3 regions of the Pantoea sp. X-Soil-TKNS-1207 genome follow, and region 1 is predicted to be linked to each of the others. Evidence: predicted binding sites of a transcription regulator. Region 1 holds the regulator's gene; each other region holds the start of a gene.
What was found. The regulator Fur, encoded in region 1, represses iron uptake genes when iron is present. The targets are predictions, from matches to a motif close to ATAATAATGAGAACNACTATCAA.
Positions count from the first base shown of each region.

Region 2: a site for Fur is predicted at 3,883-3,905, ahead of fepB (Fe2+-enterobactin ABC transporter substrate-binding protein). Genes of this name have one in related genera too.
Region 3: a site for Fur is predicted at 9,207-9,229, ahead of AC6I8V_RS23975 (TonB-dependent siderophore receptor). Genes of this name have one in related genera too.

Region 1 is NZ_AP035958.1:1,240,860-1,251,685, reverse strand. Features, by position in the region: gene AC6I8V_RS05750 (YbgA family protein) at 1-303, opposite strand, end outside; gene AC6I8V_RS05745 (DUF2517 family protein) at 455-655, opposite strand; gene kdpE (two-component system response regulator KdpE) at 898-1,572, shown strand; gene pgm (phosphoglucomutase (alpha-D-glucose-1,6-bisphosphate-dependent)) at 1,611-3,251, opposite strand; gene seqA (replication initiation negative regulator SeqA) at 3,277-3,819, opposite strand; gene ybfF (esterase) at 4,067-4,831, shown strand; gene ybfE (LexA regulated protein) at 5,000-5,275, shown strand; gene fldA (flavodoxin FldA) at 5,412-5,942, shown strand; gene fur (ferric iron uptake transcriptional regulator) at 6,298-6,741, shown strand; gene AC6I8V_RS05705 (hypothetical protein) at 6,804-7,199, opposite strand; gene glnS (glutamine--tRNA ligase) at 7,436-9,103, opposite strand; gene nagE (N-acetylglucosamine-specific PTS transporter subunit IIBC) at 9,255-10,826, opposite strand, start outside.
Region 2 is NZ_AP035959.1:601,681-612,506, forward strand. Features, by position in the region: gene AC6I8V_RS22910 (TonB-dependent siderophore receptor) at 1-1,255, opposite strand, end outside; gene fes (enterochelin esterase) at 1,534-2,859, shown strand; gene fepB (Fe2+-enterobactin ABC transporter substrate-binding protein) at 2,856-3,860, opposite strand; gene AC6I8V_RS22925 (glucose/quinate/shikimate family membrane-bound PQQ-dependent dehydrogenase) at 3,984-6,344, opposite strand; gene AC6I8V_RS22930 (ABC transporter substrate-binding protein) at 6,627-7,562, opposite strand; gene AC6I8V_RS22935 (ABC transporter permease) at 7,572-8,309, opposite strand; gene AC6I8V_RS22940 (ABC transporter ATP-binding protein) at 8,290-9,009, opposite strand; gene AC6I8V_RS22945 (HesA/MoeB/ThiF family protein) at 9,006-9,974, opposite strand; gene AC6I8V_RS22950 (thiazole synthase) at 9,986-10,744, opposite strand; gene thiS (sulfur carrier protein ThiS) at 10,748-10,826, opposite strand, start outside.
Region 3 is NZ_AP035960.1:124,280-135,105, reverse strand. Features, by position in the region: gene AC6I8V_RS24025 (transporter substrate-binding domain-containing protein) at 1-85, shown strand, start outside; gene AC6I8V_RS24020 (cupin domain-containing protein) at 389-1,606, shown strand; gene AC6I8V_RS24015 (con-10 family general stress protein) at 1,934-2,101, shown strand; gene AC6I8V_RS24010 (CsbD family protein) at 2,252-2,461, opposite strand; gene AC6I8V_RS24005 (glucose PTS transporter subunit IIA) at 2,903-4,708, shown strand; gene AC6I8V_RS24000 (glycoside hydrolase family 1 protein) at 4,705-6,171, shown strand; gene AC6I8V_RS23995 (PRD domain-containing protein) at 6,198-7,040, shown strand; gene AC6I8V_RS23990 (hypothetical protein) at 7,168-7,608, shown strand; gene AC6I8V_RS23985 (RNA polymerase sigma factor) at 7,608-8,165, shown strand; gene AC6I8V_RS23980 (siderophore-interacting protein) at 8,212-9,105, opposite strand; gene AC6I8V_RS23975 (TonB-dependent siderophore receptor) at 9,347-10,826, shown strand, end outside.

The DNA of each region.
Region 1 (10,826 bases):
ATAGCCGCACAGATGATGCAGCGATTTGACGCGTTGCGCGGACCACTGCGCCATTTCGTCTGTCACCTCCTGGCCGCCCTCTTTGCTGAAACAAAGGTGCACGCTTTCATCGCCCTCTTTGACCAGACGCAGCGCCGGGCGCGGCGTGGGCAGGCCAATCGCCATTTCAGGACACACCGGCTCAAAACGCACAAAGGGGGCGAGTTCGTCTGTCGCAAAGGCAAAACGCTTATGGCCGCCATCGAACCGGACGCTATCCCCGAGCAGGCAGGCGCTGATTCCTACAGGAATTCTTTCGCTCATACTTGTACAACCTCCGAAATCTTGTAGAGGTTTTAAGTGTAGCGGAAATGACGGCCAATAACAGCGTCACCGGCGTCCGGCAGCGGAAAATTGCGATAAAAAAACCCGGTGCTTCAGGGAAGTCACCGGGTGATTGGCGTGCGGAGCCGCGTTACCAGAAAATGCCCGCTGCCGCTTCGGATTGCGCCAGCCAGACCGGTTTCGCGCTGGTTTTGCACCACATACGATGCAGATAGCTGTAGAAACGTGCACGATCGGCACGGAACAGCATCACGGGGAGCGCCAGCACGCCCAGTAACACCACCAGCGCACGGCGCAGCACAACTTTGTAGAACGGATATGCCTGATACATGGTTGCCTCCTGGTGAAACGCTTAAAAATGTGATCTGTCGCAGATTTTACTGCTGATAGTGTAATTTTACTACTCCTCCGACCACTTTATTGATCTTTTTTTGGCTATTTCTTCACCCGCCTGAAATTAAGTTACATATATGTAAATTTTTAGTTCCTTTCGGGTGACAAACTTCCGCACGGACGCCAGCGCGATTTATTGTTAAAGTGAAGCGTTATCCATTTTTTGCCGCAGGAGTGCGTGTGACCACCATCTTGATCGTCGAAGATGAAAAGGAGATCCGGCGTTTCGTGCGCCTGGCGCTCGAAGGCGAAGGGCTAAAGATTGTGGAAGCCGAGCAGCTGCAACGTGGGCTGATCGAAGCCGCAACCCGCAAGCCCGATCTGGTGATCCTCGATCTGGGTTTACCCGATGGCGACGGCAATGACTTTATCCGCGAGGTGCGCCAGTGGAGCAGTATGCCGGTGATTGTGTTATCGGCGCGTACCGATGAACAGGATAAGATCGATGCGCTGGATGCCGGTGCGGATGACTATCTCACCAAGCCGTTTGGCATTGGAGAGCTGCTGGCGCGTGTGCGCGTATCGCTGCGCCGTCATCAGAGCAGCCAGCCAGAGCCGGTGCTGAGTTTTGGTGATGTCAGTGTCGATTTGGCGGCGCGCCGCGTGCTGCGTGGCGGTGAAGAGGTGCATCTGACGCCGACGGAGTTTCGTCTGCTCAGCCTGCTGCTGAACAATGCCGGTAAGGTGCTGACGCAACGTCAGTTGCTGAATCAGGTATGGGGGCCAAATGCGGTGGAGCACAGTCATTATCTGCGCATCTATATGGGCCATCTGCGCCAGAAGCTGGAAGCCAATCCGACGCAACCCAGCCATTTGCTGACCGAAACCGGCATCGGCTATCGGTTTATGCCATAAAAAAAGGCGCTTTACGCGCCTTTTTCTGTTCGCTTCGCTTAGGCGTTTTTCAACACTTCGCTGACGATTTCCACCGCTTCTTTCTCGATCTGCTGGCGATGCTCAGCGCCGAGGAAGCTTTCACAGTAGATTTTGTAGGCATCTTCAGTGCCGGATGGACGGGCGGCAAACCAACCGTTTTCCGTCATCACCTTCAGACCGCCAATCGCCGCACCGTTGCCCGGCGCAGCCGTCAGGCGCGCGGTAATCGGGTCGCCTGCCAGCGTCGCGGCGCTGACCATTTCCGGAGACAGCTTAGACAGCGCCGCTTTCTGGGCTGAGGTCGCTGCTGCCTGCAAACGGTTGTAGCTTGGCGCACCAAAGCGTGCCGCCAGCTCATCATAGTGCTGCTGCGGGTTTTTCCCGGTGACCGCGGTGATTTCCGCGGCCAGCAGACACATGATGATGCCGTCTTTATCGGTAGACCAGGCGGTACCGTCGAAGCGCAGAAAGGATGCCCCTGCGCTCTCTTCGCCGCCGAAGCCGAAGCTGCCGTCAAACAGGCCATCAACAAACCATTTGAAGCCCACCGGCACTTCCACCAGCTTACGACCGATGTCGTTCACCACGCGGTCAATCATCGCGCTGGATACCAGCGTTTTGCCGACGGCGACATCTTTGCCCCACTGCGGACGGTGCTGGAACAGGTAGTTGATCGCAACCGCCAGATAGTGGTTCGGGTTCATCAGACCGGCTGGCGTCACAATGCCGTGACGGTCGTAATCCGGGTCGTTGCCGAAGGCCAGGTCGAATTTGTCGCGGTAGGCCAGCAGGCCCGCCATCGCGCATTCTGACGAGCAGTCCATGCGCACCACGCCATCTTTATCCAGATGCATGAAGCGGAAAGTCTGATCGATGGCATCGTTAACGATGGTGATGTCCAGCTGGTAATGCTCAGCGATACGCTGCCAGTACGCCATGCCGGAGCCGCCGAGCGGATCGACGCCAATTTTCAGGCCGGCTTTCTGGATCGCCGGGAAATCAATCACCTGCGCCAGACCTTCGACGTACGGCTGAATCAGATCCTGTTCGACGATATGGCCGCTGACCCACGCCTGATCCAGAGGCAGACGTTTCACGTCTTTCAGACCCGCTTTCATCAGCTGGTTAGCGCGATCTTCCACCACTTTGGTGACGTTGGTATCGGCCGGACCACCGTTCGGCGGATTGTATTTGATCCCGCCATCTTCCGGCGGGTTGTGCGATGGCGTGATGACGATACCGTCAGCCTGCGCGCCACCACGTTTGTTGTGCTCAAGGATCGCGTTGGAGATAGCGGGCGTCGGCGTGTAGCCGTTGTCCTGCTGCACAATCACATCCACGCCATTCGCCGCCAGCACTTCCAGCACCGACAGAATCGCCGGTTCAGACAGCGCGTGCGTGTCTTTACCGACATAGCACGGGCCAGTGATGCCGTTCTTTTTACGCTCCTCGGCAATCGCCTGCGCGATAGCCAGGATATGCGTTTCGTTGAAGCTCTGACGTCCGGCGCTGCCGCGGTGGCCGGAGGTGCCAAATTTCACCGCATGTTCCGGATTGGCCACATCAGGCTGCAGGACGTAATACTGCGAGGTTAATTGTGCAACGTTAATCAAATCGCTCTGCTGGGCAGGTTGCCCGGCACGGGGGTGATTGGCCATTGGCGCTTCTCCCTGACGCTTCGGTTTAAATGGTGCCGCAAACTTTCTCTGTCAGTTCCTGCGGGAACTGCATGGCTAACATGATGTGCTCCACCATGCTGCATTTGCGACCGGTATTGGTATTGGTGATCACCCAATACGGCGTGCCGGGTACGTGCTTCGGCTTAGTATGGGTGCCATTTTGCAACAGCGTATGCTCGTCACCGGCAAAATAGACGCGGGTGCGGCCCTGCAACGAGGCAGTGGCTTCAGCAAAGGCTGCGGGATCCTGACGATAGAGCGTTGACAATACCAGCATGAAGCGGTTAACCGCCTTTTTCTGCTCCGCATACTCATCGGAAAGCAGCAGTTCACGCACCGCGCGAACGCGATCCTGAGGACGGGCGTTAGCCGCGACCGGCTGCGCGTCTTTGGCTGCGGCCTGAGACGCAACCGGGGCAGCAGGGGCACTCTGACCTGCCGTGAATTTCAGCATACGGCGCAAAATTTCGGAGGCGCTTTCACCAATGTGCTGGGTGTGGCTGGCAATATAACGGTAGAGTTCTTCGTCAACTTCAATCGTTTTCATCTTTTTCCGTACGATTCTGGCAAATGACAGAACCACGCTTTTCTGTACCGGCCTTAGCAAAATCCTGCCGTGCAAAATGTGAGCTGGCTCTAACATGAGGATTATAAAGTTAAATCCCAGGTGGCCGATAGCGCTGGCATCGTTTCAGGGCAAAAGTCGGAATATGCCCTAATGCCTGGCTCGCTGGCTCCTGAAGAGGTGAATCCATGATAACCTAAGCGCAGCCCACAACCGTAAGAACTTTGCCATGATTTTGAACGCCCGTCTGCAAACTGAACAATCTGCCCCTGATGCCACCCCAATTCTGTTAATTCATGGCCTGTTTGGCAGCCTGGATAACCTCGGCGTGCTGGCGCGCGGCCTGCGCGATGCCCGTCCCACCTTGCAGGTGGATGTCCGTAATCACGGTCAGTCCGGACGCAGTGACGTCATGAACTATCAGGTGATGGCGCAGGATATCGTCGCCACCCTGGATGCGCACGACATTGCGCGCGCGAGCGTCATCGGTCACTCCATGGGGGGAAAAATTGCCATGGCGTTAAGCGCTATCGCCCCGGAGCGCATTGAAAAACTGGTGATGATTGATATCGCGCCGGTGGATTATCAGACGCGCCGCCATGACGAGATTTTCGCGGCCATCCGCGCGGTGAGCGCCGCCGGGGTGACGCGCCGCAGCGAAGCCGCTGAGGTGATGCGTACGCTGCTGAAGGAAGAAGGGGTGATTCAGTTCATCCTCAAATCGTTCCATGAAGGCGAGTGGCGTTTTAACGTGCCGGTGTTGTGGGACAACTACAGCACCATTTCCGGTTGGGAAGACGTACCGGCATGGCCGCACCCGGCGCTGTTTATTCGCGGCGGTGACTCGCCCTATCTGGATAATCAGCACCGCGATGCCCTGCTGCGTCAGTTCCCGCAGGCGCATGCGCATGTGATCAGCGGCGCAGGCCACTGGGTTCATGCGGAGAAACCTGAGGCGGTTTTGCGCGCAGTCCGGCGCTTTTTTGTACTGTAAAAGCAAAAGCTTGCCGCAAACCGTTTAGGGTTGGCGTCGTGGATGGCGCTGGAGTATGATGTCGCGCTAAAAATTTGCCGCGGATGATTTTTTCACCGTGGTCGGGCCGATAATGTATAAATCGCGCAGCGCCTTTCCGCCGTTCGCGCCCACTCAGTTTTACAAACCATGGCAAAAGAACAGACTGACCGTACCACGCTCGATCTCTTCGCTGATGAGCGGCGTCCGGGTCGCCCCAAAACCAGTCCGCTGACGCGTGACGAACAGTTGCGGATTAACAAACGCAACCAGCTGAAACGCGACAAGGTGCGTGGGTTGCGTCGTGTCGAGCTGAAAATGTCCGGCGAGGCGGTTGATGCCCTCAACACCCTGGCTGAGCAACAAAACATCAGTCGCAGCGAATTGATTGAACAAATGCTGCTGGCGCAGCTCAAACTGTCGTAACGCACGCAGACCGCACGCACGAACAAAAGTGACCGCTTTACAAGTTCCGCCACTTTGCCCGGTCTGCTATCATTCGCTTAACTGTGCATTCTACTGACTTACTTTCACAATCAGGATTTAAGAGGTTACTTGACCCATGGCAATCGTAGGCATTTTCTTCGGCAGCGATACCGGCAACACTGAAAACATTGCAAAAATGATCCAGAAACAACTGGGTAAAGACGTTGCTGAAGTGCATGACATTGCCAAGAGCACCAAAGAAGATCTCGAAGCATTCGATATCCTGCTGCTGGGCATCCCGACCTGGTACTACGGCGAAGCGCAGTGTGACTGGGATGATTTCTTCCCGACGCTGGAAGAGATCGACTTCAACGGCAAACTGGTGGCATTGTTTGGCTGTGGCGACCAGGAAGACTACGCGGAATACTTCTGTGATGCGATGGGCACCATCCGTGACATCATCGAGCCGAATGGTGCGGTGATTGTTGGCCACTGGCCAACGGAAGGCTACCATTTTGAAGCCTCTAAAGGTCTGGCCGATGACAAACACTTCCTGGGACTGGCTATTGACGAAGATCGTCAGCCGGAACTGACCAACGAACGTGTTGAAAAATGGGTGAAACAGATTTTTGATGAGCTGCAATTACAGGCGATCATCGAAGCCTGATCCCCTGCCCTCCTCAATGTGGGCGCTGGCTCACATTGAGTTAAAGGAATTTCCTATAAAAATAATAGCTACTGTTTTTTAACTTTTTCCCGCAAATCTGTAGAATACCCGTAACGGTCATCCGCTTATTCCTCTGGCATCAGAATGAGGCTGAGTGAAATGGAAACAAAGACCTGCACGATCCCCGCCGGCGTTAGTGACACTTATCCTTACAGCCACTGGTGATTTCAGGACGTTACCTTGGTTTTCATTTCACTGCTTGAGTTCTATAATGAGACGCAAATGAGAATGCGCGTGATCGACATTCAAGGCCCTGCGCCGCAAGTGACTAGCAAAGTAACAGGACAATATCCGCATGACTGACAACAACTCCGCATTGAAGAAGGCTGGCCTGAAAGTCACGCTGCCCAGACTTAAAATTCTGGAAGTGCTTCAGGAACCCGAGTGCCATCACGTCAGTGCGGAAGATTTGTACAAACGCCTGATTGATATGGGCGAAGAGATTGGTCTGGCAACGGTATATCGCGTTCTTAACCAGTTCGATGACGCGGGCATCGTTACCCGTCATAACTTCGAAGGCGGTAAATCCGTCTTTGAACTGACGCAGCAGCATCATCATGACCACCTGATCTGCCTGGACTGTGGCAAAGTGATCGAGTTCAGCGATGAATCGATTGAAACCCGTCAGCGTGAAATTGCAACCCGTCACGGTATCAAACTCACCAACCACAGCCTGTACCTGTACGGCCACTGTGCGCTGGGAGACTGCCGCGAAGACGAGACGCTCCACGATAAGTAACGAAGTGTGCTATGCAGTATAAAAAAACCGGTGCCTGGCACCGGTTTTTTTGTTTCTGGATATCACTGCACCAGCGTTTCCTGCAAATATCGCCAGCGAGGAATCAAGGTACTGCAATCCAGCACCGCCAGCGAAATGCGGCTCTGGTTGTTACCATTCATCATCTGCAACTCGCGATACTGAATGGTGACCTCCTCGCTCTGCTGCGAAATGATGGTGTGTTCACTGGTGGCGATGCGCATCCCTTCACGCTGGCCGCGCAACTGGCGGAACAGCACCTCCATTGAGTTCAAATCGAATTGTTTCCCCTGCGGCGTCACCATTTTGAAGTCGGGGTGAAAGTGCGAGAGAAACAATTCAATGCTGTCGTCAGTGCTATCCGACTGATTAAAAATACGTTCGATAAGCTGATGTAAAACCACGACGCTGTGTTTGGCTTCCTGAGCGAGACTTGTCATTTTTTTTCCTTAGATAACCCGCGGAGCAACGCTGGAGAGCGCATAGCCTACCTGAAATACAGTTTTTAACACTCGTAAATGGATTAATTTTACTAAAGTCAGATTTGTCGCAAATACCGGTAACAAACACATTTTTTATGCCGTAGCATAAATGGTTGCCAGCCGTGATTTATCGCCAATAAAAAAGGGCGATTGCTCGCCCTTACATGATGATATGGTGAAAACGACAAAAAGAATTAATCGCCGATTTTCGCCCAGGTATCGCGCAAGCCTACGGTGCGGTTAAACACCAGCTTAGACGGCTGCGAGTACACGCTGTCTGCACAAAAATACCCTTCACGCTCAAACTGATACGGCGCCTGCGTTTCTGCATCGCGCAGTCCCGGCTCGACAAAGCCCTGTTTGATTTCCAGTGAATTCGGGTTGATGGTGGTGAGGAAATCCTCAGCCGCACCCGGATTCGCCACGCTGAACAGGCGATCGTACAGACGGAATTCCGCCGGCAGCGCATGAATGGCAGAAACCCAGTGGATCACGCCCTTCACTTTACGGCCATCTGCCGGATCTTTGCTCAGCGTATCGACATCGCAGGTACAGTAGATGCAGGTAATGTTGCCTTCATCATCTTTCGCCACGCGCTCAGCACGAATCACATAGGCGTTACGCAGACGCACTTCTTTGCCCAGCACCAGACGTTTGTACTGCTTGTTGGCTTCCTCACGGAAATCCGCGCGATCGATCCACACTTCACGGCTGAACGGCACATCACGCGTACCCATTTCCGGTTTGTTCGGATGGTTCGGCATGGTGATGATCTCTTCATGACCGGCTGGCAGGTTCTCAATCACCACTTTCAGCGGATCAAGCACTGCCATCGCACGCGGTGCATTCTCGTTGAGATCGTCACGGATGCATGACTCCAGCGACGCCATCTCGACGATGTTGTCCTGTTTGGTCACACCAATACGGCGACAGAATTCGCGGATCGATTCGGCGCTGTAACCACGACGACGCAGACCGGAAACGGTCAACATACGCGGGTCATCCCAGCCTTCAACGATCTTCTCGCTCACCAGCTGCGTCAGCTTACGCTTCGACATCACGGCATATTCCAGATTCAGGCGCGAGAATTCGTACTGACGCGGGTGCACCGGAATGCTGATGTTGTCCAGCACCCAGTCGTACAGACGACGGTTGTCCTGGAACTCCAGCGTACACAGCGAATGGGTAATGCCTTCCAGCGCATCGGAAATGCAGTGGGTGAAATCGTACATCGGGTAGATGCACCATTTGTTGCCGGTCTGATGATGCTCGGCAAACTTAATACGGTACAGCACCGGATCGCGCATCACGATAAAGCTGGAGGCCATATCGATTTTGGCGCGCAGACAGGCTTTCCCCTCGGCAAAACCGCCGTCACGCATTTTTTCAAACAGCGCGAGGTTCTCTTCCACCGTGCGATCGCGATACGGGCTGTTTTTGCCCGGCGCGGTCAGGGTGCCACGGTATTCACGGATCTCTTCCGGCGTCAGCTCATCAACATAGGCAAGGCCTTTATTGATCAGCTCAACCGCGTAGCTGTACAGCTGGTCGAAATAGTCTGAGGAGTAACAAACGTCTCCGCTCCATTCAAAGCCCAGCCATTGCACATCGCGCTTAATGGACTCGACGAATTCCATATCTTCTTTCACCGGGTTGGTGTCGTCGAAGCGCAGGTTGCACTGACCCTGGTAATCCTGTGCGATACCAAAGTTCAGACAGATCGATTTCGCATGACCAATATGCAGGTAACCATTCGGCTCAGGCGGGAAACGGGTATGCACGCTGTTGTGCTTACCGCTCGCCAAATCTTCGTCGATAATCTGACGAATAAAGTTCGTTGGGCGGGCTTCAGCCTCACTCATCTCAAAATCCTCAAATACAATACGGGTGATTTGTACTACGAAGTAACGGAGTATGATCCACAAAGCGCAGAAGGGAAACAACCGTTTGTTGGCCGTTTTAAAACAAAAAAGGCAGGAATTGCTTCCTGCCTTCCGGGTACATCACAAGGACTTAGCCTTTAACCTCGTACAGACGGGTTTCGCCTGCCACCACTGAACCACTTGCCAGCAGAGTAAGGCCGGAGAAATCATCGCTGTTGCTGATCACCACCGGACTGATCATCGAACGCGCATTGGCGTTGAGGAACTCCAGATCCATCTCCAGCACCGGCTGACCTGCGGCCACCGTCGCGCCCTCTTCGACCAGACGCGTAAAGCCTTTACCTTCCAGCGCCACGGTATCCAGCCCCATATGCACCACAATCTCTACGCCATTTGCGGTTTCGAGGCAGAATGCATGGTTGGTGTTGAAGATTTTCACGATAGTACCGGCAATCGGCGCCACCACGGTTTTACCGGTGGGCTTAATCGCCAGACCATCGCCCACCGCTTTGCTGGCGAAGGCTTCATCCGGTACCGCATCGAGCGCCACCACCTCACCGGAAACCGGTGCCAGCAGCGTTGCAATCACGGCTTTTTCGCTGTTGAGCACGGCCTGCGGTTGCGCCGCTGCTGCTGCTGCGGGTGCCGCGGCGGCAGGTGCGGAGGTCGCAGCAACCGGGCCTTTGGTCAGCACGTTTTTCATCGCGGTGGCGATGCTTTCCGCCTGGGTACCGACGATGATCTGCACGCTTTGCTTGTTCAGACGGATCACACCTGAGGCACCGAGGCGTTTCGCCACGCTGTCATTCACCTGTGAAGAGTCCTTCACGTTAAGGCGCAGACGCGTAATACAGGCATCAATGTTAGTCAGGTTTTCAGAACCGCCCAGAGCGCCAATATAGCGACGCGCCAGAGATTCCGTCTGGCTTTCGCCACTGCCGCTGTGATCGACATTGACGTCATAGCCGTCGGTTTCATCATCCGCAGACAGCTCACGGCCCGGCGTCATCAGGTTAAATTTCTGGATGGTGAAGCGGAACACCACATAGTAGATAGCGAAGAACACCAGACCTTGTGGGATCAGCATCCACCAGTGCACCGCCAGCGGGTTACGCGTCGACAGCACCATATCCACCAGACCGGCACTGAAACCGAAACCGGCAATCCAGTGCATACTGGCGGCGATAAAGACAGAGAGACCGGTCAGCGCCGCATGGATGACATACAGCACCGGCGCCACGAACATAAAGGAGAATTCCAGCGGTTCGGTGATACCGGTGAAGAAGGCTGCAAAGGCTGCCGCCAGCATGATACCGCCCACTTTGGCGCGGTTTTCCGGACGGGCGCAATGATAAATCGCCAGCGCCGCACCCGGCAGGCCGAACATCATGATCGGGAAGAAGCCCGCCTGGTAACGACCGGTGATGCCTGGGATACCGCTGCCATTGGCAATCGACTGTGCGCCGCCAAGGAATTTCGGAATATCGTTGATACCGGCAACGTCGAACCAGAATACCGAGTTCAGCGCGTGATGCAGACCAACCGGAATCAGCAGACGGTTAAAGAAGGCATAGATGCCCGCGCCGGCTGAACCCAGTTTCTGAATGTCCTCACCGAAGCCCACCAGACCGTTGAAGACCACCGGCCAGATATACATCAGGATAAAGGCGATGACGATCATCAGGAAGGAGACAAGGATCGG
Region 2 (10,826 bases), on a different replicon from region 1:
GATTCGCCCAGTCGAGAATGTACTGGTCGCCGCTGTCACGCCACAGCTTGCTGTCAACGTCGCTCCATTTGTAATCCAGCCCCGTCAGCAGGGTATGGCCGAGGTTGCCGGTATCAAACTGCGCCTTCAGCTGGTTATCCACGCCCAGCTCCTGCGATTTGATTTTGTCATGCTGCGGGCGACGGTTAATGGAATGGTCGTTATCCGCATCCCAGGTGTAGACCAGATATTTGTACGACTCGTCCATAGCGGAGAAACGCAGATTCTGGGTGAAGCTGATGGCGTCGTTAACGTTATGTTCAAAGATATAACCGACCGACGTCTGTTCACGCTTCGCTTCATTGAAACCGGGATCGCTGACGTTGAAGTCATAAGGGATATAACCGGCGCTGGTGTTAAACACCGTCCCGCTGGCAGGCAGGAAGTTGCGATAGCCTGCTTTTGGCTCGTTCTGATACAAAGTCAGCAGGGTAACGCTGGTGTCAGAATTTGGCAGCCAGGTCAGCGCCGGGGCAATCGCCACCCGCTGCTGTTGGTTGTCGCGCACAAATTCATGTCGGGTGCTGGCAACCCCGTTCAGACGATAAAACAGCGTATTGTCATCATTCAGCTTGCCGCCGAAATCAAACGCCGCTTCGCCATAATGCTGGTTCCCGCTGCTGAGCTGGATTTTATGGATGCTCTCAGCGGTCGGACGTTTGCTGGTCATATTGATCAGCCCGCCCGGATTCACCTGGCCGTAAAGCACCGATGCCGGGCCATGCACCATCTCCACCCGCTCCAGCAGCCAGGGATCGATCTGCCCTGCCGCCCCCGCCTGCCCGGACAGACCGTAGCTCAGGCCATCAAGGAACTTCGGTGCGTAGCGAAAGCCGCGCGCGATGATTTCATCGTTGCGGTTGGAGTTGCCACGATAGTTGGTCAGCACCCCGCTGGTGTAGCTCAGGGCATCCGCCACCGAGGCTGCGGCCTGATCGTCCATCTGCTCACGGGTGATCACCGAAATCGACTGCGGCGTTTTGCGCAGCGGCGTATCAGTTTTGGTGCCGGAAGCGCTCTCTTTCGCCACATAACCCGGCAGCGGCGCGGTCACGCTTTCGCGCGCATCGGCGCTGACGGTGATCGTCTCTTCGGCCATCACGCTGAAGGTCGCAGGCGCCGCCAGCAGGAATGAGGCCAGCGATAAGTGGAGACGGGAAAAGCGGAACGGAACAGCCACAGCAGGTATTGACGTTCTTCTTGCATAAACGGACATGGTTGCCATCTCTTTATTTCAAACTGCCTTGTAGTTGAAAAATCCGTTCGCTGGCGCCGGACAGACGGCCCGAACTGAAACGGATTGAAACATTATTATCATCAGTATCTGACGGCCCTGATTCCCTCCCCGGTGCAGCATCACAAAATAATTACCTGAAAAAACGGGGGATTACGTGGCGAAAAAATAATATTGCAAATGTAAATCATTATCAATAGCATTTGCATTATGTTTGATTGTGTAAAGACTATGCCGACATTGTGGAGAAATATTGCGGAATGTTTCAGCGAGAGGCAGCGAATCAGGAGAGATATTGTCAACCCGCAGGCAGCGTTGCGACATGGCTGGCCATGCCCGACTTTGGCGCTGAAAGCTGGTGGCAACGGCTGCGGAAAGTGGGTACACCGCTGGTGGAAGCGGCGGAACCCGGCTGGGTGCGGATGCATTACTTCTGGTGTGACCCGGCGGGGAATGCCGCAGCCTCTGCGACTAAACAGGTGTATATCGATATAAACGGCGTCACCGACCATCACAGCACCGCGCCACAAAGCCTGCAACGCATCGGTGACAGCGCGGTCTGGCACTGGTCAACGCGGATTGAAGCCGACTGGCGCGGCAGCTATAGCCTGATTCCGCTCAGCGCCCGGCATCTGCCCCCGGCTTTCAGCAGCGATGCCGACCTCTGCCGTCAGCAACAGCGCGCCTGGTGGATCTCCCTGATGCCGCTGGCGCAGCACGATACGCTGAATCCCTGTCAGCCCTTGCAGGGCAGCCGCCGCATCGCGCTCAGCAATGCACAGATGCCCGATGCGCCGGATCAATCCGCCTGGCGGGCATTCGATGCCGGGCGCAGCGCTAACGCACCGCCGTCACTGCGCCATCTGCGCTGGCACAGCCGGTTACTCGACGTCACGCGTGACGTCTGGCTTTACACCAGCGGTACGACCCCCAGCCCGACGCAGCGGCCGCTGGCCATTTTGCTCGACGGAAGGAACTGGGTGCAGGGGCAGCCGATTTTCAGCGCGCTGGCCACAGAAACCGCCGCCGGACGACTGCCCGCCTGCTGCTGGCTATTTATCGATGCGATTGACGGACAGCATCGCGAAGCCGAGCTGCCCTGCAATCCGCACTTCTGGCAGGCGGTGCAACAGGAGCTGATCCCGCTGGCCCGTCAGCACGCGGCCTTCAGCGATCAGGCCGATCGCACGCTGGTGGCCGGTCAGAGCTACGGCGGCCTGTCGGCGCTGTACGCCGCTCTGCACTGGCCCGAGCGCTTTGGCCGTGTACTGACGCAGTCCGGTTCCTTCTGGTGGCCCAATCTGCACTATATCCACGACAGCGCCAACAGCGATCGGCACACGCCCGGCCTGCTGTGGCAGCAACTGCATCAGGGCAGGCTGCCCACGGCCCGGCTTACCATTTTTCAGGAGGTGGGCGCACGCGAGCCGGATATCGCGTACGTCAATCAACAGCTGGCGCCCGCCCTGCAACAGGCCGGACATCGCCTGCATTTTCGCGTCTATAACGGCGGACATGATGCGCTGTGCTGGCGCGGCGGCCTGATTGACGGCTGCCGCTGGCTGCTGGCGGACTTCCTGCCCTAGCGGCGGTGGCCGAACTGCCGTTCGAGGCTGTCCAGCATATTGCTGGCGCTGTAATAATCGAGGCGGAAGGTATCGTTGCCGACGGCAAAAACGTTGTGCTGCTGCACCGCAGGCAGGTGGGCAAGGAACGGATTTTTTGTCAGCTGCGCCACCGTGCGATCATCCGCCGCAAACAGCAGCAGGCTGTGGCCGGTCACGCCGTCCGCCATGCTTTCGCCATTCAGCTGAATGATGTCATGCCGTTTGCCCATGCTGGTGCTGCCGTGAAAACCGGCGGGCGGCGCGGCCAGCGTGAAACCGAGTTCACTCAGCAGCGCGCCCTGCGCTGACGCGGGCGTCCACAGGTTCATCCCGCGGCCGTCTTCGTAATAGACCAGCGCCGAAGTGGGCTGCGGCGGCAGGCTGATATCAGCACGCAGCGCCGCCACGCGGGTATTAAACTGCGCAATCAGCTGGCGTGCCTCTTCGTCATGACCAGTGATGCTGCCAAGCTGCAACGCCAGCGCCTGCCAGCTTTTATCACCGTAATCAATCACCAGCACCGGCGCGATGGCCGTTAACTGATCGTACAACCGCAGCGCCGCATCACCACCGGTGGCGGCCATCACGATCAAATCCGGCGCTGCGGCGGCAATCGCCTCCGCATCCGGCTGTCCGATATACAGCGGCTTAACGTGCCGCGCCTTTGCCACCGCTCCCCACTGGGTAAAGAATCCCTGATCGTCGGCCACCGCGCTGCCCCGACTGGTGGCGCCGGAGCCGACCAGCGGCGCATTGATCGCCAGCAGCGTCCCGCTCAGGGTGACGCTGGCGGACACAATCCGTTTTGGCGGCTGTCGCAGGGTAAACGGCCCTTTCGGCGTTTGCAGCGTGCGCGGCCAGCTGGCAGAGACGGCGCCCGGCGCAGCAATCTCCTGCGCCCGCGCGCCATCATCATCGCTGAGGCAGAGAAGGCTCACGCACAGCAACAGGGCAAGGAGGGGAAAGGCCAGCAAACGCATTGAATTATCCAACAATTTATTATTGAGAATAAATATCATTATCATAAAATCATTGCAGCGCAAGCGAAAAAAAAGCCCCCGTGGGTTAACCCAACGGAGGCATGATCAGAACATCACGGCTGGTTACGGCAGTTTATAGGCAATAACGTAATCGCCGAGTTTGGTGCCGAACGAACCGTGGCCGCCCGCCATAATCACCACGTATTGCTTGCCATCAACCGCATAGGTCATCGGCGTCGCCTGGCCTCCGGCGGGCAGACGCGCCTGCCACAGCAGTTGGCCGTCACGCACGCTGTAGGCGCGCAGGTAGTTATCCAGCGTCCCCGCCACAAAGAACACGTTGCCAGCGGTAGTCACCGGGCCGCCTAACATCGGCACACCCATTTTGAACGGCAGCGGCACAGGGGCGCTATCACGCACCGTACCAATACGTTTTTTCCAGACAATCTGATGATTTTGCAGGTTGATCGCCGAAACAAAGCCCCACGACGGTTGCAGACACGGCAGACCAAACGGAGACAGGAAGGGATTCAGCTCCACACCGTAAGGCACACCGTACATATGCTGCACGCCAGATTCAGAACCGGAACCGTCAGCGCCGTCTGCGCCTGGTTCAATCGGGTTGCCCGGTCCGCGCGGCACCAGTTTAGAGATAAACGGCATCGCCATCGGGTTTGCAATCGCAATCTGACGGTCCGTATCCACCGCGATGCCGCCCCATTCAAACATGCCGAAGTCACCGGGGAACACCAGCGTGCCCTGCTCTGACGGCGGCGTGAACGGCCCTTCATAACGCAGGCGATGGAACATCACGCGGCACACCAGCTGGTCGAACATGGTGGCGCCCCACATGTCCTTGCCTTGCAGTTTCTGTTTTGGACGGAAGGTCAGTTCAGAGAACGGCTGGGTCGGATTGAGGTGGTCGCCTTTCGCCGGACCCTGCGGTACCGGGGTTTCCGGGGCCGGAACCACCGGCTTACCGGTTTCCCGGTTCAGCACAAAGATGTTGCCGGTTTTAGCCGGAATATAGATCGCCGGAACGGTGTGACCGTCTTTGTCGGTGATGTCAGCCAGCGTCGGTTGCGATGGCAGATCCATATCCCACAAATCGTGATGCACCGTCTGATAGAACCAGGCCAGTTTGCCGGTTGAAGCATGTAACGCCAGCAGACCGCTGGCAAAACGTTCCTGTTCCGGGGTGCGGTTGCCGCCCCAGATATCCGGCGTGGAAACGCCCATAGGCAGATAGATGATGTCGCGCTGGGCATCATAAGCGGCTGGCGCCCACGAGTTAGGCGAGTTGTTGGTAAAGGTTTGACCATCGGCCGGCAGCGCGTTGGGATCTTTCGCGCCGGGATCAAATGCCCACACCAGTTTGCCGCTGTTGATATCAAAACCCCGGATCACGCCGGAAGGTTCACGGGTCGAGAGGTTATCGGTCACCGAACCGGCCACGATCACCACATTATCGGTGACAATCGGCGGAGAAGTCGGCTCATAACCGCCCGGATAGGCATTCGGCTGCTGATGTTGCAGATTCAGTTCACCGTTGCTGGCGAAGCTCTGGCAACGCTCGCCGGTCTGCGCATCCAGCGCGAACAGACGGCCATCATCCACCGGCAGGAAGATACGACGGGCGCAGATCGCAGGCTGGCTGGCGCTGCCTGCTGCTGCCACCGGCATTTCATGATACGAGACGCCACGGCAGGTAATGTGCTGGAAGGTCGGGTCCGATTTCAGTTTGGGATCGAAACGCCATTGCTCTTTACCACTGGCCGCGTCCAGGGCAATCAGAATCTGGTGTGGTGTGCAGAGGTAAAGCAGGTTGCCTACTTTCAGCGGCGTCACTTCATTGGTGATTTCGCCCGGATCGTTCGCGGTTTTGTGGTCGCCGGTTTCAAACTGCCAGGCCACCTGCAAATCTTTGACGTTGTGTTCATTGATCTGTTGCAGCGGCGAGTAGCGTACCCCTTGCTGGGTGCGGCCATAGGCGCGCCAGTCTTCCGCCGGAACCGGGGACGTCGCCGGTGCCTTAGCGGTCAGCGGCAGTTCACCGTTGATCTCCTGCGGATCGTGCAGCGCCGAACCCGCCAGCAAGGCAATGTTGACCAGCAGGGCAACCAGCATCGCGCCCAGTGGTTTTTTATTGGTGACATCAAACTGACGGTAGCTGAATGGCAGGATTAACCAGATACCCAGCAGCACCCAGATATCCAGACGCGGCACCAGCGTCCAGTAGTCGCTTCCGGCCTCATGCCAGGCCCAGAGGGCGGTGAACAACAGAATGGCAGCAAACAGGTAAAGCGCACTGCGCTTTCTCTTCAGCAACAGCCCACTAAAGGCGGCCATCGCGAGGCCACTCACCAGATAATAAGCACTGCCGCCCAGCGACAGTAACCAGACACCACCAATCAACAGCCATGCAGCGCAAGCGACTGAAAAAATGAGTGTTAACAAATTAAGCGTTCGGGATACCCGTGACATTTGATTAACCTTGAGGAAATGAAAGCGTGACAATTGTAAAGAAATTACAACCTAAGTGTAAACGCTTCCACAGTTACCTTACATTATCATTCCGTGCGGGTTTTATTTTTAATTTTATAAAACAGTTAAAAATCAAACTGTTGTTTTAATTGCGGTGGTTTATAAAAACGGAGACTGCATAGGGGCGTTCGAAAGGAAAGGATTTATGTGATAACGCTACCAACGATGGCGCGCGTGCCGATCGGCAGTGCCAACCAGCACGCGCAGGGTACGTCCCCGCCGTTACTGCAACGAATAACGCGACATCGGCGCCACGCTCTTAATCAGGCCATTGGCCTGCATATATTCGCCAAACGCCTGATAACGCTGAGTATCCAGCGTCGCCGTATGGCTGGCGAAATAAGGCAACGTCGCCTGCCACGCCTGTTTGTTCAGCGGCGTATCCAGCTCCGGATATTGTTTGATAAATGCCTGCCAGGCCTGCTGCGGATGAGCGCGCAGCCAGGCGATACCGGCATCCAGCCCGCGCAGAAACGCCGGGATGCGTTTATCCTGCGCGGCGGTTTTCTGGTTCGCCAGAATGATCAGCTCGTCATAAGCGGGTACGCCATAATCTTCCGGTTTAAATACCACCGGTTTCGCGCCCTTGTCCTTCAGGTCGATCAACTCGTAATTACGAAAAACCGTCATCGCGCCATCAATTTTGTGCGTCAGCAGCGCCGATACGGCATCCATATTCAGGTTGATCAGCTTGACGCTATCCGCATCCACGCCCTGTGATTTCAGCATGTTGCGAATTGCCACATCTTCCGCGCCCGGAATGGCGTAGCCGATGGACTTACCGGCAAAATCTTTCAGGGAGTGAATATCGTCCGATACCGTGGTCAGGGTATTAAGCGGCTGGTTGATCAACGTGCCGACGCGGATCACTGGCACCTCTTTTTCCACCAGCGTGTACAGCTGCGGCTGATAGCTGATAGCCAGATCGGCCTTACCGGCGGCCAGCAACAGCGGCACCGAGGCGGAATCGGCAGGCGCGATCATCTCAACATCCAGCCCCTCTTTGTTAAACGCGCCGCTGTATTGCGCCGCAAAGATCGCCGCGTGGTTGGGGTTAACAAACCAGTCGAGCAGCAAACGAACCTTTTCATTGGCCTGTGCCACGCTGGTGGTTGCCAGCAGCAGCAACGCGGCGATCGCCGTACGTAGGGTGTTCAAAGTGCATCCTTATGTTAAGTGCCAGAGGGTTTTCTTGCGTATCAGGGCGACGCCACCGGAGAGCAGCAACGCCAGAATCAGTAACAGCAGCAGCGCGGCAAAGCTGGTGGCGGTTTCCAGCCGGGCATTGGCCTGCATCATCAGATAGCCCAGCCCTTCACTCGCCCCCACCCATTCGCCAATCACCACGCCAATCGGTGCCAGCACCACCGCCATCTGCAAACCGGAGAAAAACTGCGGCAGCGCGGCGGGCCAGCGCACCAGCCAGAACTGGCGGAAACGCGAACGGTTGAGGGTTTGCGCCAGCTCCAGCCAGCCCGGCGGCGTGCGGCACAGGCCGTCAAACAGCGACAGGCACAGCGGAAAGAACAGGATCAGCGCCGCCACCACCACTTTCGAGGCAATGCCGAAACCGAGCCACAGCACCAGCAGCGGCGCGAGCGCAAACACCGGGATAGCCTGGCTGGCGGTGACCAGCGGAAACAGCAGACGCCGGATGGTCGGGCTGGCAGCCATCAGCACCGCCAGCATGACGCCCGCGCCCACCCCCAGCAGCAGCGCCAGCACGATTTCCGCCAGGGTATACAGCAGGTGATGCCACAGCAGCTGACGATGCAGCCACAACGCCTCCAGCACCGCCTGCGGCGCGGGTAGCAGGAAGTTGGGCACGCCGCTGTGACGTGCCAGCAGCCAGCCGCACAGCAGCACCGCCAGCAGATAGAGGGCGCTAAACAGATTCGTTTTCATCGTCATTCAGTCGGGTAAAGAGATGGCCCTGCGCCTGAAGTAGCGCCGGGTCGTCGAGGGTGCGGGGCGCGTGGCCTTGCGGCACCGGCCAGTTTTCGATGCTCAACGGCTGGCCGCTCAGCAGCAAAATATCATCGGCCATGCGGCAGGCTTCCAGCGGATCGTGGGTTACCAGCAGCACGGTTTTGCCGTGCAGCAGCGTCGCGGTCAGCGTTTGCAGGCTGATTTTGGTCATCACGTCGAGGGTGGCGAAGGGTTCATCCATCAGCACCACATCACGTTGTGCGTAAAGGGTACGGGCCAGCGCCACGCGCTGGCGCATCCCGCCAGAAAGCGTGTGCGGCCGGGCAGTCGCCACCTCAGCCAGTTTCACCTGCTCCAGCAGATGCCGCGCCCGTTCGCGATCCGGCTTGTCGCCATTGAGACGCGCCGCCAGCATCACGTTGTCCAGCACCGACAGCCACGGGTACAGCAGATCCTGCTGCCCCATCCACGCCACGCTGTCGGCAATGCCGCTGATCCGCCCCTGCTGCGGCTGGAGCAGACCGGCCACCAGCCGCAGCAGCGTGCTTTTACCAATGCCGCTGCGACCGAGCATCACCGTGGTTTTGCCGCCACGCAGCCGCAGGTTCAGCTGCTGGCACAGCGGCTGTGCGCCCCAGCCGAAGCTGACGTCATGCAGCGTAATATCGTTGCTCATGGCCGGTTCGCTGCCAGAATCGCCAGCTGCGAGCAGCCGCGCTGCGCCAGCGCCGTCGCCGCCTGCGCCGCCCGAATACCGCTGGCGCACACCAGCACGATGCGGCGATCATAAGGCGGCTGCCAGTCATCAAGCTGCTGCGGCAGAATGCGCTGCGCCCAGGCCGCCACGCTGACCGGCGCTTCTTCGCGGCTGCGCAACTCCACGATGCAATCTTCTGCGGTGAGCAACTGGGTATCGATAAAGGGGACATAAGGCTGATCCGGCTCGCCCGCGCCATCAAAGCGGAACTGGCGGAAATGCCAGTGGACGAAGTCGCAGTTCACCAGGCAGCCGAGCGGCGAAGGGTCGAGGCCGATCAATACGCTCAGCGCCATCTGCGCCTGCATCGCCCCAAGCACCGCCACCGCCGGTCCCATCACCCCGGCGGTGTTGCAGTTGGCTGCCGAGCCGGGCAAACGCGGAAACACCGCGCGATAGCTTGGCGCCGGACCGCAGAACCCGCCAACATATCCCTGACGCCCCAGCACCGAGGCGCTAATCAGCGGTATCCCCGCCGGGTGGCAGGCGTCCGACAATTGATAAGTCACAGCAAAGTTATCCGCCGCATCGATCACCAAATCGATGCCGTGCAGTGCCTGCTGCACATTGCTGGCGGTAAGCGGCTGGTGCCGCGCTTCAATGGCGACCTGCGGGTTACGCCGCTGCAACGCGCGCTGCGCGCTGGCGACTTTCGACTGCGCCACATCCTGCATGTCAAACAGCGTCTGGCGATGCAGATTATGCAGCGCCACTTCATCGTCGTCGTAAAGGCGGAGAAAGCCGACGCCCGCCCCCACCAGCAGCGGCAGCAGCGTGGAGCCAAGCCCGCCCGCACCGACGACCAGCACCCGCGCCTGCGCCAGGCGCTGCTGGCCCAGCTCCCCTATCTCCGGCAACATCGTCTGACGTTGATAGCGATCCATGGTTGTTCTCCTCAGGAAAAATTCGCCAGGCCAAAGATTGGCGTTGATGCCACCGCCATATCGCGTTTTTCCATTAAGCCACCGTCGCGCGCGGCTTTTCCGGCGTCGATCGCCTGGCGGAACGCCCCGGCCATGCGCACCGGATCGCCCGCTTTCGCCACTGCGGTATTCAGCAGGATGGCGTCGAAACCCAGCTCCATCGCCTGCGCTGCCTGCGAGGGTGCGCCAATCCCGGCATCAATAATCAGTGGGATGTCGCTAAACCAGGCACGCATCGCCCGCAGACCATCGATATTGCGCAGCCCCTGGCCGGAACCAATAGGCGCGCCCCACGGCATCAGCACTTCGCAGCCCGCTTCCAGCAATTTTTCACCGACGATCAGATCTTCCGTGGTGTAGGGAAATACCTGGAAGCCATCGGCACACAGGATGCGCGCCGCTTCCACCAGCGCGAAGGGATCGGGTTGCAGCGTATCGGCATGGCCGATCACCTCCAGCTTGATCCACGGCGTGTTAAACAGTTCGCGCGCCATGTAGGCGGTGGTGACCGCTTCCTGCACCGTGTGGCAGCCTGCGGTATTTGGCAGCACGCGCAGATCCAGCTGGCTCAGCAGCTCACGAAACGCCGCACCGGCGGCCCCTTCGCGCCGCAGGCTGACGGTGATGATCTCACTGCCCGAGGCAGCAATCGCCTGCTGCAAAATCGCCGGCGACGGATAGCCCGCCGTGCCAAGTAAGAAACGTGATTGGGGTTCAAAGCCGTAAAACATCGTTTAGCCTCCCTGCATCGGTGATAACACTTCCAGCTGGCAACCCTCTTCGAGCGGCTGGCTGTCGTACTGCGCTTTTGGC
Region 3 (10,826 bases), on a different replicon from region 1:
TTACCCGCGTGTGGCCGCGCTGGTAAGCCAGTTAAAGCTGAGCGGAGAGATAGATGCCCTTATCCGCGAACATATGCCGACATGACGCCGATAACCCCACGGCATCCTCACTAACAACCCACCCACAATTGTTACAATTAATTAACAAAGCTAATTAATTGCTCAGCGTAAGCATGGTTTTTTTGTGCTGCTTTTAGTCGCTTTTTTCGCGACTCCGTCACAGTCAGCACATCCGACCGATAAGGCAATAATGCCTTGTAAGATAATGAGAATTATTTACACGCAACGATTTTTTACATCTGCCGGAAAAGGAATTTTAAAAGGCGTTTATAGATATTCTGCTGGCGATGCCCTGCCAGAATCATATAGGGATTAAGGAATATCTTTTATGAACAAATTATCCAGAAGAAGCTTTATGGCATTCGCTGCCGGTGGCACCGTGGCGCTGGCGGCGGGTCAGGTTCATGCCCATGACAACATTCAAACCCACCCGGCCAGTTCAGGCGGAGGCAGAGATCCCGGACCGCACGATCCGACCCGCGAAGCGGAAAACCCCGACATTGTTAATCCTCCGGCGACCGATAGCGGCACGCTGCCTAACCTGCGTTTTTCTTTCAGCGATGCCCATGTGCGCAAGGGTAGCGGCGGCTGGACCCGGCAGGTCACCCAACGTGAGCTGGGTATTTCCACCACCATCGCGGGCGTTGATATGCGTCTGAATGCAGGCGGCATCAGGGAACTGCACTGGCATAAGGAGGCTGAGTGGGCCTATATGACCTATGGTAAGGCGCGCGTGACGGCCTTCGATGTGCACAGCGGCTGGTTTGTCGATGATATCGGCGTCGGTGATTTGTGGTATTTCCCGCCCGGCATCCCGCATTCGATTCAGGGGCTGGGGCCGGATGGTTGCGAATTTTTACTGGCCTTTGACGACGGCAGTTTTGATGAAGACAGTACCTTTCTGTTATCCGACTGGTTTAAACATATCCCTCCGGAGATCCTGGCAAAGAATTTTAACCTGCCGGTCTCGACATTTTCCCACCTGCCCTCACCTGCCGATGAATACATCTTTGCCGGTACCGTGCCGGGCAGTCTGGCTTCTGCGGCCACCGCAGGCGCGGCAAAATCGAAAACGGTGTTTACTCACCGCATGTTGGCGCAGGACCCGATCAAAGCGCCGGGCGGCACGGTGCGCATTACCGATTCATCGAACTTCCCCGCATCAAAAACCATTGCCGCCGCGCTGGTGGAAATCGAACCAGGGGGCTTACGCGAACTGCACTGGCATCCCAATAATGATGAATGGCAATACTACCTGGAGGGCGAAGGCCGGATGGGGGTTTTTGCGTCGTCAGGCCAGGCGCGAACCTTTGATTATCGCGCCGGGGATGTGGGGTATGTCCCATTCGCGATGGGACATTACATTGAAAACACCGGGGATAAACCGCTGCGTTTCCTTGAACTGTTTAAAAGCGATTATTACGCTGATATCTCACTTAATCAGTGGCTGGCCAGTACGCCTCGTGAGCTGGTGAAACAACATTTGCAGCTCGATGATGCATTTTTTAATGCCCTTTCCCTGCAAAAAAATCCGGTTATCAAATAATTCCCGCTGGCCGGTGATCCGGCCATTTTTTTACAAACCTGAGAACATTCTTACCGTTTCGTCATAAAATCCGTTATATACAATAGCTTTCAGAAACAATAAAAAATCCTCCGGATAAATAATTAAAAAGGGATGAAAAATTTAAAAAGATAGTTAAAAACCACATAAAGAAAATATAGCTTTTCACTCAATAAATTAGAGAAGCAAACGGCATTTAAATAGTCACCCCGCCTTGCAAAGATGCATTTATCAATTAGGCTTATCTATGCAGTACGCACATGACAAATTTTAATGTCATGTTTTTTACTACTCATAAGAGGAAGTATTATGACTCAGCATAGAAGCGGTTCAGATAATTTCGCGGATGATAAAAACAAAGCATCTGATGCAGGTAAAAAAGGCGGTCAGCACAGCGGCGGTAATTTCAAAGACGATCGTCAAAAAGCCTCAGATGCAGGGAAAAAAGGCGGTCAGAGTAGCCATCGCGGCTCCTGATCCAGGCCCGCCGGTGCAGGGATGAAGCCACCGGCTCATTGATGAAAACGGGAGCAGGGACAGCTCCTGAAAATTACATCCCCGATCAATCATGGCATCATGCCCATAGCAATAAAGTGAGGGCAGCTGCTTACGCCACTGCCCCGCTCGTCACCAGCGATATTTATTGCTGTCTTCCCATTCTTTTATTTCCTTTTCAGCCTGATCTTTTTTGTATCCATACCGTTCCTGAATGCGGCCAATTAACTGCTCACGTTTACCTTCAACAACATCAAGGTCATCATTAGTCAGCTGCCCCCACTTTTCCTTTACTTTTCCTTTAAACTGCTTCCAGTTCCCACTGATTCGATCTTCATTCATAGCTAAGCTCCTTTAATGAGAGGGAAAAATAAAAAACAAACTCCATGTCTGACCTTATAATTTTAGGCCGGAGGGTGTTTTGTGCCAGAGAAAAGCGGCTGACGTCATCATTCTGTGACACGGGACTTAATTTGGCAGCCATTAAAATATAAGTGTCGTTATTTCAATCTATTTCTTTTGCCAATGCTGGCGTTGATATTCCCGCGCCGCTTTTTGCGCATTCCGCAGCCGTGAACTGCGATATGCCGCCGATCGCAACCCGGTTTTGCAATCCAAATCACATCCTGTCATCAGGCCATACGTTTTGTTTTGACTTCCCATCGCCATCAACGCTAGAAATGTCCACAGGCGTGTTACTGGATCAACCAGGCAAGACCTGAAGCGACCTTCTTTCAGAAGAGCGCTTCAGGTCTTTTTTTTTGGAAAAAAAGAGGGCTGACCATGGATTTTCACCAGACGGCGGCAAAGATCGTTTCCCTCGTTGGCGGAGCGGGAAACATTGACCATGTGGAGCATTGCTCTACCCGATTGCGCCTGACGCTGCGTGACAACACGCGGGTTGACAAGGCAGCGCTGGAAGCCATGCCTGAGGTTCTCGGTGTGCGCATCAATGTGCAATGCCAGGTGATCATCGGCAAAGATGTCATCGGGGTGTATCAGGCGCTGCACAGCCTGGTGGCAGGAACCGATGCCGTCACTGCCCCAGCTGCGGGTCACGCCAGCAAATGGGCAGTGCTGGTGGACTTCGTGATCAGCGTTTTCCAGCCCCTGGTGCCTGCCATTGCTGGCGGTGGCGTCTTAAAATCGCTGTTGATCCTGCTGGACTTACTCGGCTGGTTAAACCGCGCCAGCGACACCTGGCGGGTGCTGGACAATATCGGTTCCGCTCCGCTCTATTTTCTGCCGATCCTCGTCGCGATCACCACGGCGACCAAACTCAAAGTCAATGTGCTGGTGGCCGTTTCGGCGGTCGCGGTGATGGTGTTGCCGGCGATGACCAAAGGGTTATCGGATGGCATCACCTTTATGCATCTCGACCTGAAGAATGTCGCCTACGCTTCGCAGGTGTTCCCCGCCATTCTGTGCGTGCTGCTTTACGCCCAGGCCGAGCGTCTGTTCAATCGCTATTCCCCCTCAGCGGTGCGCATTTTCCTCTCACCGATGCTGTCACTGCTGGTGACCGTTCCGCTGACGCTGCTGGTGCTGGGTCCGCTGGGCTATGAACTGGGATCGGCGATTGCCACCGTCATCCTGTGGCTGTACAGCAAACTCGGCTTCGTCGCCTCCGGCTTACTGGCGGGCGTATTACCTTTTATGATCGCCGCCGGGATGCACAAGGCGATGATCCCGTATACCGTCGCCTCTATGGGCCAGTTCTCGCGTGAGCTGCTCTATCTCCCGGCCTCGCTGGCGCACAACATCGCGCAGGCTGGCTCTTGTCTGGCGGTGGCGACCAAAAGCAGAGATAAAACGCTGCGCTCGACGGCGCTGTCGGCGGGGATCTCCGCGCTGTGCGGGATCACCGAACCGGCGCTGTATGGCGTCACGTTGTTAAACAAAACCGCGCTTTACAGCGTGATCGCCGCCAGCGTGATTGGCGGAGGCTTTATCGGCTGGATGGGCGTGCAGGCATTTGCACTGGTGGGACCGGGTCTGGCCAGCATCTCGATGTTTATCGCGCCCGATAATCCCTGGAACATCCTCTATGCGCTGCTGGGTGCCGCGCTGGCTTTTATCATCGCCTATGTCGCCACGCTGCTGTTCTGGCAGGAAAAAAAGCCGGTGGCGGAGGCGCAGTTTGTCAGCCCGGCACTGGGCCAGATGATTGCGCTACAGGACGTCAACGATGAGGTGTTTTCACTGGGCATTATGGGTGCTGGGCTGGCGGTGATCCCGGAGAAAGGTCAGCTGTTTGCCCCCGCTGACGGCGTAATCAGCACCCTGTTTGCCAGCGGCCATGCGGTCAGCCTGCTGACCACTCAGGGGGCGGAAGTCATCCTGCATATTGGCATCGATACCATCAGGCTGAACGGCAAAGGTTTCACCCCGCTGGTGAAAGAAAATCAAACGGTTAAAGCCGGTGACGTGCTGGTGGAGTTTGACCTCGCCGCCATCACCGCTGCGGGCTTCGATCCGGTGGTGGTGATGGTCATCACCAACAGCGAGCGCTTTGCCCTGACTCCCATCAATTCACCCGTTCCATTTACCACACCTTCCCCCATTATGACGCTAAAGGAGTCTGTATGACGGAGAGCAAATCCCCCTTCCCGGATAATTTTCTCTGGGGTGCCGCCATTGCGGCCAATCAGGCTGAGGGAGCCTGGAATGTGGACGGCAAAGGCCCGTCTGTGGCCGATGCGGTCAGCTGGAAGCCCAATCTGGACCTGAAGGATTACAGCGCGCATATGGCGATGAGCGATGAAAACATCGCCGATGCGTTGCAGGGCGCCAACAGTGCGCGCTATCCCAAACGCCGGGGCATCGATTTTTATCATCGCTACAAAGAAGATTTAGCGCTGTTTGCAGAGATGGGCATCCGGGTGCTGCGCGTATCCATCGCCTGGTCGCGCATCTTCCCCGATGGCGAAGACAGCGTGCCGAACGAGGCCGGGCTGGCTTTTTATCATGATCTGTTCAGTGAAATGCGCCGGTTAAACATCGAACCCCTGGTGACACTGTCACATTACGAGATGCCGCTAAAACTGAGCGAACGCTACAACGGCTGGGTTCACCGCAACGTGTTGGCGGCTTTTGTGCGCTTCAGCAACGTCTGCTTTGATCGCTACAAAACGCTGGTGCGCTACTGGCTGACATTCAATGAAATCGACAGCATCCATCGCCATCCTTTTACCACTGCCGGTATCCGCGAAGAGAAGTGCGCCCCCGGACAGGTGCAGAAAGATATCTACCAGGCGCTGCATCATCAGTTTGTCGCCTCCGCACAAGTGACCCGCGATTGCCACAACAAAATCCCCGGCAGCCAGGTGGGATGTATGCTGACCAGGCTCACCACCTATCCACGCACCTGCCACCCGGACGATGTCGAAGCGACGCTGAAAAAGAATCTGGAAAACTACTTCTACGCGGATGTGCAGGTTTTCGGCAGCTATCCCGCGCTGATCTGGCGCGATTTGCAGTCACGCCAGGTTGCACCGGAGATGTTGCCGGGCGATGCGGACATTCTGCGTCAGCACACCGTCGATTTTGTCTCCTTCAGTTATTACATGTCGCTGACCGAATCCACCCAGCCCGATGCAGAACGCACGCCGGGGAATACGGTGCTGGGGGTAAAAAATCCTTATCTGCCCTCTTCAGACTGGGGATGGCAGATTGACCCGGTTGGTCTTAAAATCTCCCTGCTGGAATTATACGATCGCTATCGTAAGCCGCTGTTTATCGTTGAAAACGGGTTGGGCAGCAAAGACGAAGTGGTCGACGGCAAGATCCACGATAGCTACCGTATTGATTACTTCCGCGCCCATTTTGAACAGATGCGCGCGGCGGTGCAGGAAGGCGTCGACCTGCTGGGTTACACCAGCTGGGGCACCATCGATATCATCAGCGCCGGGACATCGCAGATGTCGAAGCGCTACGGATTCATCTATGTCGATCAGGATGACGAAGGCAATGGAACGTTGTCACGACTGCGAAAAGACTCGTTCTGGTGGTACCAAAAAGTGATTGCCAGCAATGGCAACGATTTGAGCTGATCGCAACCAATGTGGCAGGTACGGTTTTGTTAAAGGTGAAGAAGTCGCTTAATAACAGCATGTTGCTGGTCGAAAATGACCAGCAGGAGATGATTTTGTTTGGCAAAGGGATCGGCTTTGGCGCCAAACCCGGGTCAGACGTCACCGCCTCGGGCGTTGAGCAGATATTTATCCCTGTCGATCATCTGAAATCGCCCCATTATTTTTCCCTTACCAACACCATACCTGTCGCTTATTTTGACCTCACCCACGACATTATCGCGCTGGCGCAGACGCAGTATGAAAAAACGCTGCATACCATGCTGTTCTTTACCCTGGCGGAACATCTGTGGTTTGCGGTCGATCGCGCGCGTAACGGGCAGACCATCGCCAACAAGCTCAGCTGGGAAGTCCAGCGTTACTATCAACAGGAGTACGCGCTGGGACAGCAGGCCAAAGCCATGGCTGAACAGCGCTTTAGCGTCGATCTCGGTGATGATGAGGCGGTGCATATTGCCTTTCATCTGATTAACGCGTCAGGCGTGGCCAATGAAAACGGCGATCAAAATCACGCGCATCAATGCGTGCAGCTGGTGAATCGGATTGTCGATATTACGCGCTACCGGCTGCGGATCGATATCGATATGCAGTCGATAAACTTCAATCGCTTTATTACCCACCTGCGCTATTTTGCCGAACGCATCCTGGCCGGAAAAATCAGCGAGGAGACCGGGGACGATTTTTACCAGGAGCTGCTTAAGTTCCATCCGGCAGCGATGGCGGTGGCCTGGTCAATCCGTGATTTTATTTTTGAGAAGTATCAACTGCTGTTGCCGAAAGAAGAACTGACCTGGCTGAGCATTCATATCAGCCGGTTAAAATCCAGCTGATACAATCACTTGCATGACCTGCTCATGGCACTCTGAAAAAAATCTCAAATTTTTAGCAATATTTCCGACGCTGGTTCGTCTACCTCATCAACCGCGGTAATCCGCTAATGTGATAAGAGGTAAGACAATGAGAAATTTTGCTATGCATGATCGTGGAAACCGGTTTGGCCGTCACCGGATGGCGAAACCGATAATATTGGGTGTGGGGGTGTTTGTATTACTTGGCCTGCTGGTCATGTCGCTGTGGAATGCGTTGCTCCCGGCGATCGCTGGCGTAAAAAGCATCGGCTTCTGGCAGGCGCTGGGGCTGCTGGTTCTGTGCCGTATTTTGTTTGGCGGGCTGGGTTTCCGCTCCGGCATGTTTGGCCTGGCGCGCGGGCGTCGTCGTATGCACGAACGCTGGATGCAGATGACCCCGGAACAGCGGGAAGAGTTTATTCAGCAGCGCCGTGAACGTTTTGGTCGCCGCGATTTTCGCGGGCACTGCGGTGGTCGCCGCGGACGCCGGGGTCAGCCGGGCGACACGCAGAACAGCACGCCTGAAACCCCGGACGCTGAGTCACGCTGATGAAATCCACAGCGGCAGGAGATTCTCTGCTGATATCCGCCATCAACGCCTGTCGATCACGGCTGCGATCCTTTATCAGCCGCCGCGTACCCGTGCGTGATGATGCAGAGGATATCCTGCAGGAAGTCACCTATCGGCTGATGACGGTAGAACAACCGGTGGAGAATGTGGTCGCCTGGCTGTTCCGCGCGGCGCGCAATGAAATGATCGACCAGTCGCGTAAAAGCCGCGAACTGCCCCTGTCAGGCTGGTTCACCAGCGACGATGAGGAGCCAAACCCGGAAGATGAGCTGGCGGAAACGTTGTTTGGCCAGCCGCAGACGCCGGAGGACGAGTACCTGAAAGCGATGATCTGGGAGGAGCTGGACGCCGCTCTCGCCGAGCTGCCGCCCGCACAACGCGAGGTATTCGATAAAACCGAGCTGCAAGGCTACAGCTATAAAGAACTGGCAGAAGAAAGCGGGGTTAGCGTGCAAACCCTGCTATCCCGCAAACATAAAGCGGTGCTCTATCTGCGCAGCCGGCTGCGCAACCTCTACGATGAGCTTACCGGCTAACATCAGGCTTTTGATGATCTGAAATCAGTTTTAAATCAGGTTGCTGTCAGCAACGTCCGTGACACCAGTAGGCCATAAAACTGATGACGTCACGCGACAGGTTGCGCTCACCGACCAGAAAACGCCGCAGATGTTTGACCGCCGTTGATTCTGCGGCGACCCAACCATAAAAGCGATTATCCCTGCCGCTGGCTTCATCCCATAGCAGTTCGCCATCGGCTTCTTCCTGCACCTGCTGACAGGCGGTAAGCGCATAATCCGGCAGCCGGACGTGCTGTCTCACCGCCTGCAACAGCGCCTCACCATAACCCGCGCCAACCCTGTCACGCGGCAGCCAATAGATTTTGGCGAAGCGATAGTGATCCAGATCGATGCAGTCGCCCTGCTGCGGCACCTCGAGAAAAACCTGCAACTGAGGCGGGCTGGTGCGCATGGCCAGAGCGGCCAGAATGCCTTTCACCGCCGGTAACGCCGTTTCATCCGCAATGATCAGCGCCTGCTCCACCTGTGTCGCGGGCTTCCATTCATAGCCACCGCTATCGCCCGGATGCTGCCGGTTAGGCGCCACGATTTGCAGCGCATCGCCGCTTTGCGCGCTCAGCGCCCAGGCCGACGCTGGCCCTGCGGTACCGTGCATGACAAATTCCACCTCCATTTCGGCGGCGTCGGCATCGACGCGTCGCAGCGTGTAAGTCCGCAGAAGTGGCCGTTTCTCTTCAGGCAGGCTTTTGATTTGCTCCCACCAGTGATCGTCAGCGACCAGCGACGGAAGCGTGCCGTTCGGCGCAGGCAGGAGAATTTTGATGCGCTGATCCGGCGCGTCCAGTTTCATCTGTCTGATTTCTTCACCGCGAAATACGCAGCTGAGCAGAGAGGGCGACAGCACGGTCTTCCGCGCCAGCACGACATTAAATAAACGATAGCTCTGAACTGATGACATGATTTCGCCCTGCATAGCGTAAGGATTTCGTTAAGACTATGACGCTTAATTGATCCTGAATATGTGAAAATATTACAAAAATGATTGATAATGTAAATGAGATACTTATCATAACGATAATCATTATCACCTTCTCTGTGAGATTTTCTTATGCATTCCCTGCTCTGGCCCCTGAAAAACTGACCCTCGCCCCATCGCTCAATCTATGCCGTTCTGAATTTTTCATCAGGAAAAAATAACAATGAAACAGCGTTACCTTTGGGTAGTAAAACCTTGTCTGCTTGCCATGCTCTCCTCCACCGCCTGGGCGGAAGATCCCCAGGAAGACCAGATGGTGGTCTCCGCCAGCCGCAGCCATCGCAGCGTTGCGCAAATGGCGCAAACCAGCTGGATCATCGAACAGGCCGAGATAGAACAGCAGGTGCGCGGCGGTAAAGAGTTAAAAGAAGTGCTGGCGCAGCTGATCCCCGGCATGGACGTCAGCAGCCAGGGCCGTACCAACTACGGCATGAATATGCGAGGCCGTTCCATGATGGTGATGGTGGATGGTGTCCGGCTTAACTCGTCGCGCAGCGACAGCCGCCAGCTGGACTCTATCGATCCCTTCAACATTGAACGCATTGAGGTGATTTCCGGCGCCACCGCACTCTATGGCGGAGGCAGTACCGGCGGCCTGATCAATATCGTGACCAAAAAAGGCCAGCCGGATACCCAGGTGGAGTTACAAACCGGGGTGAAAAGCGGCTTTAACAGCCATAACGATCATGATGAAAACATCGGTGCCGCAGTCAGCGGCGGTAACGATAAAGCCGCTGGCCGTTTGTCGGTGGCTTACCAACGCTACGGCGGCTGGTACGATGGCAAGGGTGATGAGGTGATCATCGATAATACCCAGACCGGCCTGCAATATTCCGACCGTCTGGATGTGATGGGCACCGGTACGCTGAACATCGACGATCATCAGCAGCTGCAACTGACCACGCAATATTTCAAAAGCGAATCGGATGGCAAACACGGCCTCTATCTGGGGAACAATTTCTCGGCAGTCACCGGCTCAGGCAACGCTTACAACGCCAGCAATCTGGACTCTGACCGGCTGCCCGGCACCGAACGTCATCTGGTCAACCTGCAATACTCCAACACTGATTTCCTCGGTCAGGATCTGGTAGCCCAGATTTTCTATCGTGATGAAAGTCTGACGTTCTACCCCTTCCCGACCCTAAGCGGCGGCCAGGTCACCAGCATTGGCGCGTCACAGCAGAAAACCGATTTCTATGGCGGCAAGCTGACCCTGAACAGCACGCCGCTGGAGGCCCTGACCCTGACCTATGGCGTGGATGCCGAACACGAAACCTTTGACGCCAATCAGCAGTTTTTCGATCTGACCACAGCGGCGCAGAGCGGCGGAATGAGGCTGGATAACGCCTACAATGTCGGCCGCTATCCCGGTTACAGCATCACCAACCTCGCGCCCTTCCTGCAAACCAGCTACGACATTGCAGCCATCACCCTGAGCGGTGGGGTGCGTTATCAGTACACCAAAAATAAGGTGGATGATTTTGTTGGCTACGCGCAGCAACAGGCGATCGCTACCGGTCGGGCCACCTCCGCTGATGCGGTGCCTGGCGGCAGCACCGATTACAACAACCTGCTATTCAATGCAGGTATCCTGGGACATCTGACCGAACGTCAGCAGCTGTGGTTTAACTTTTCCCAGGGCT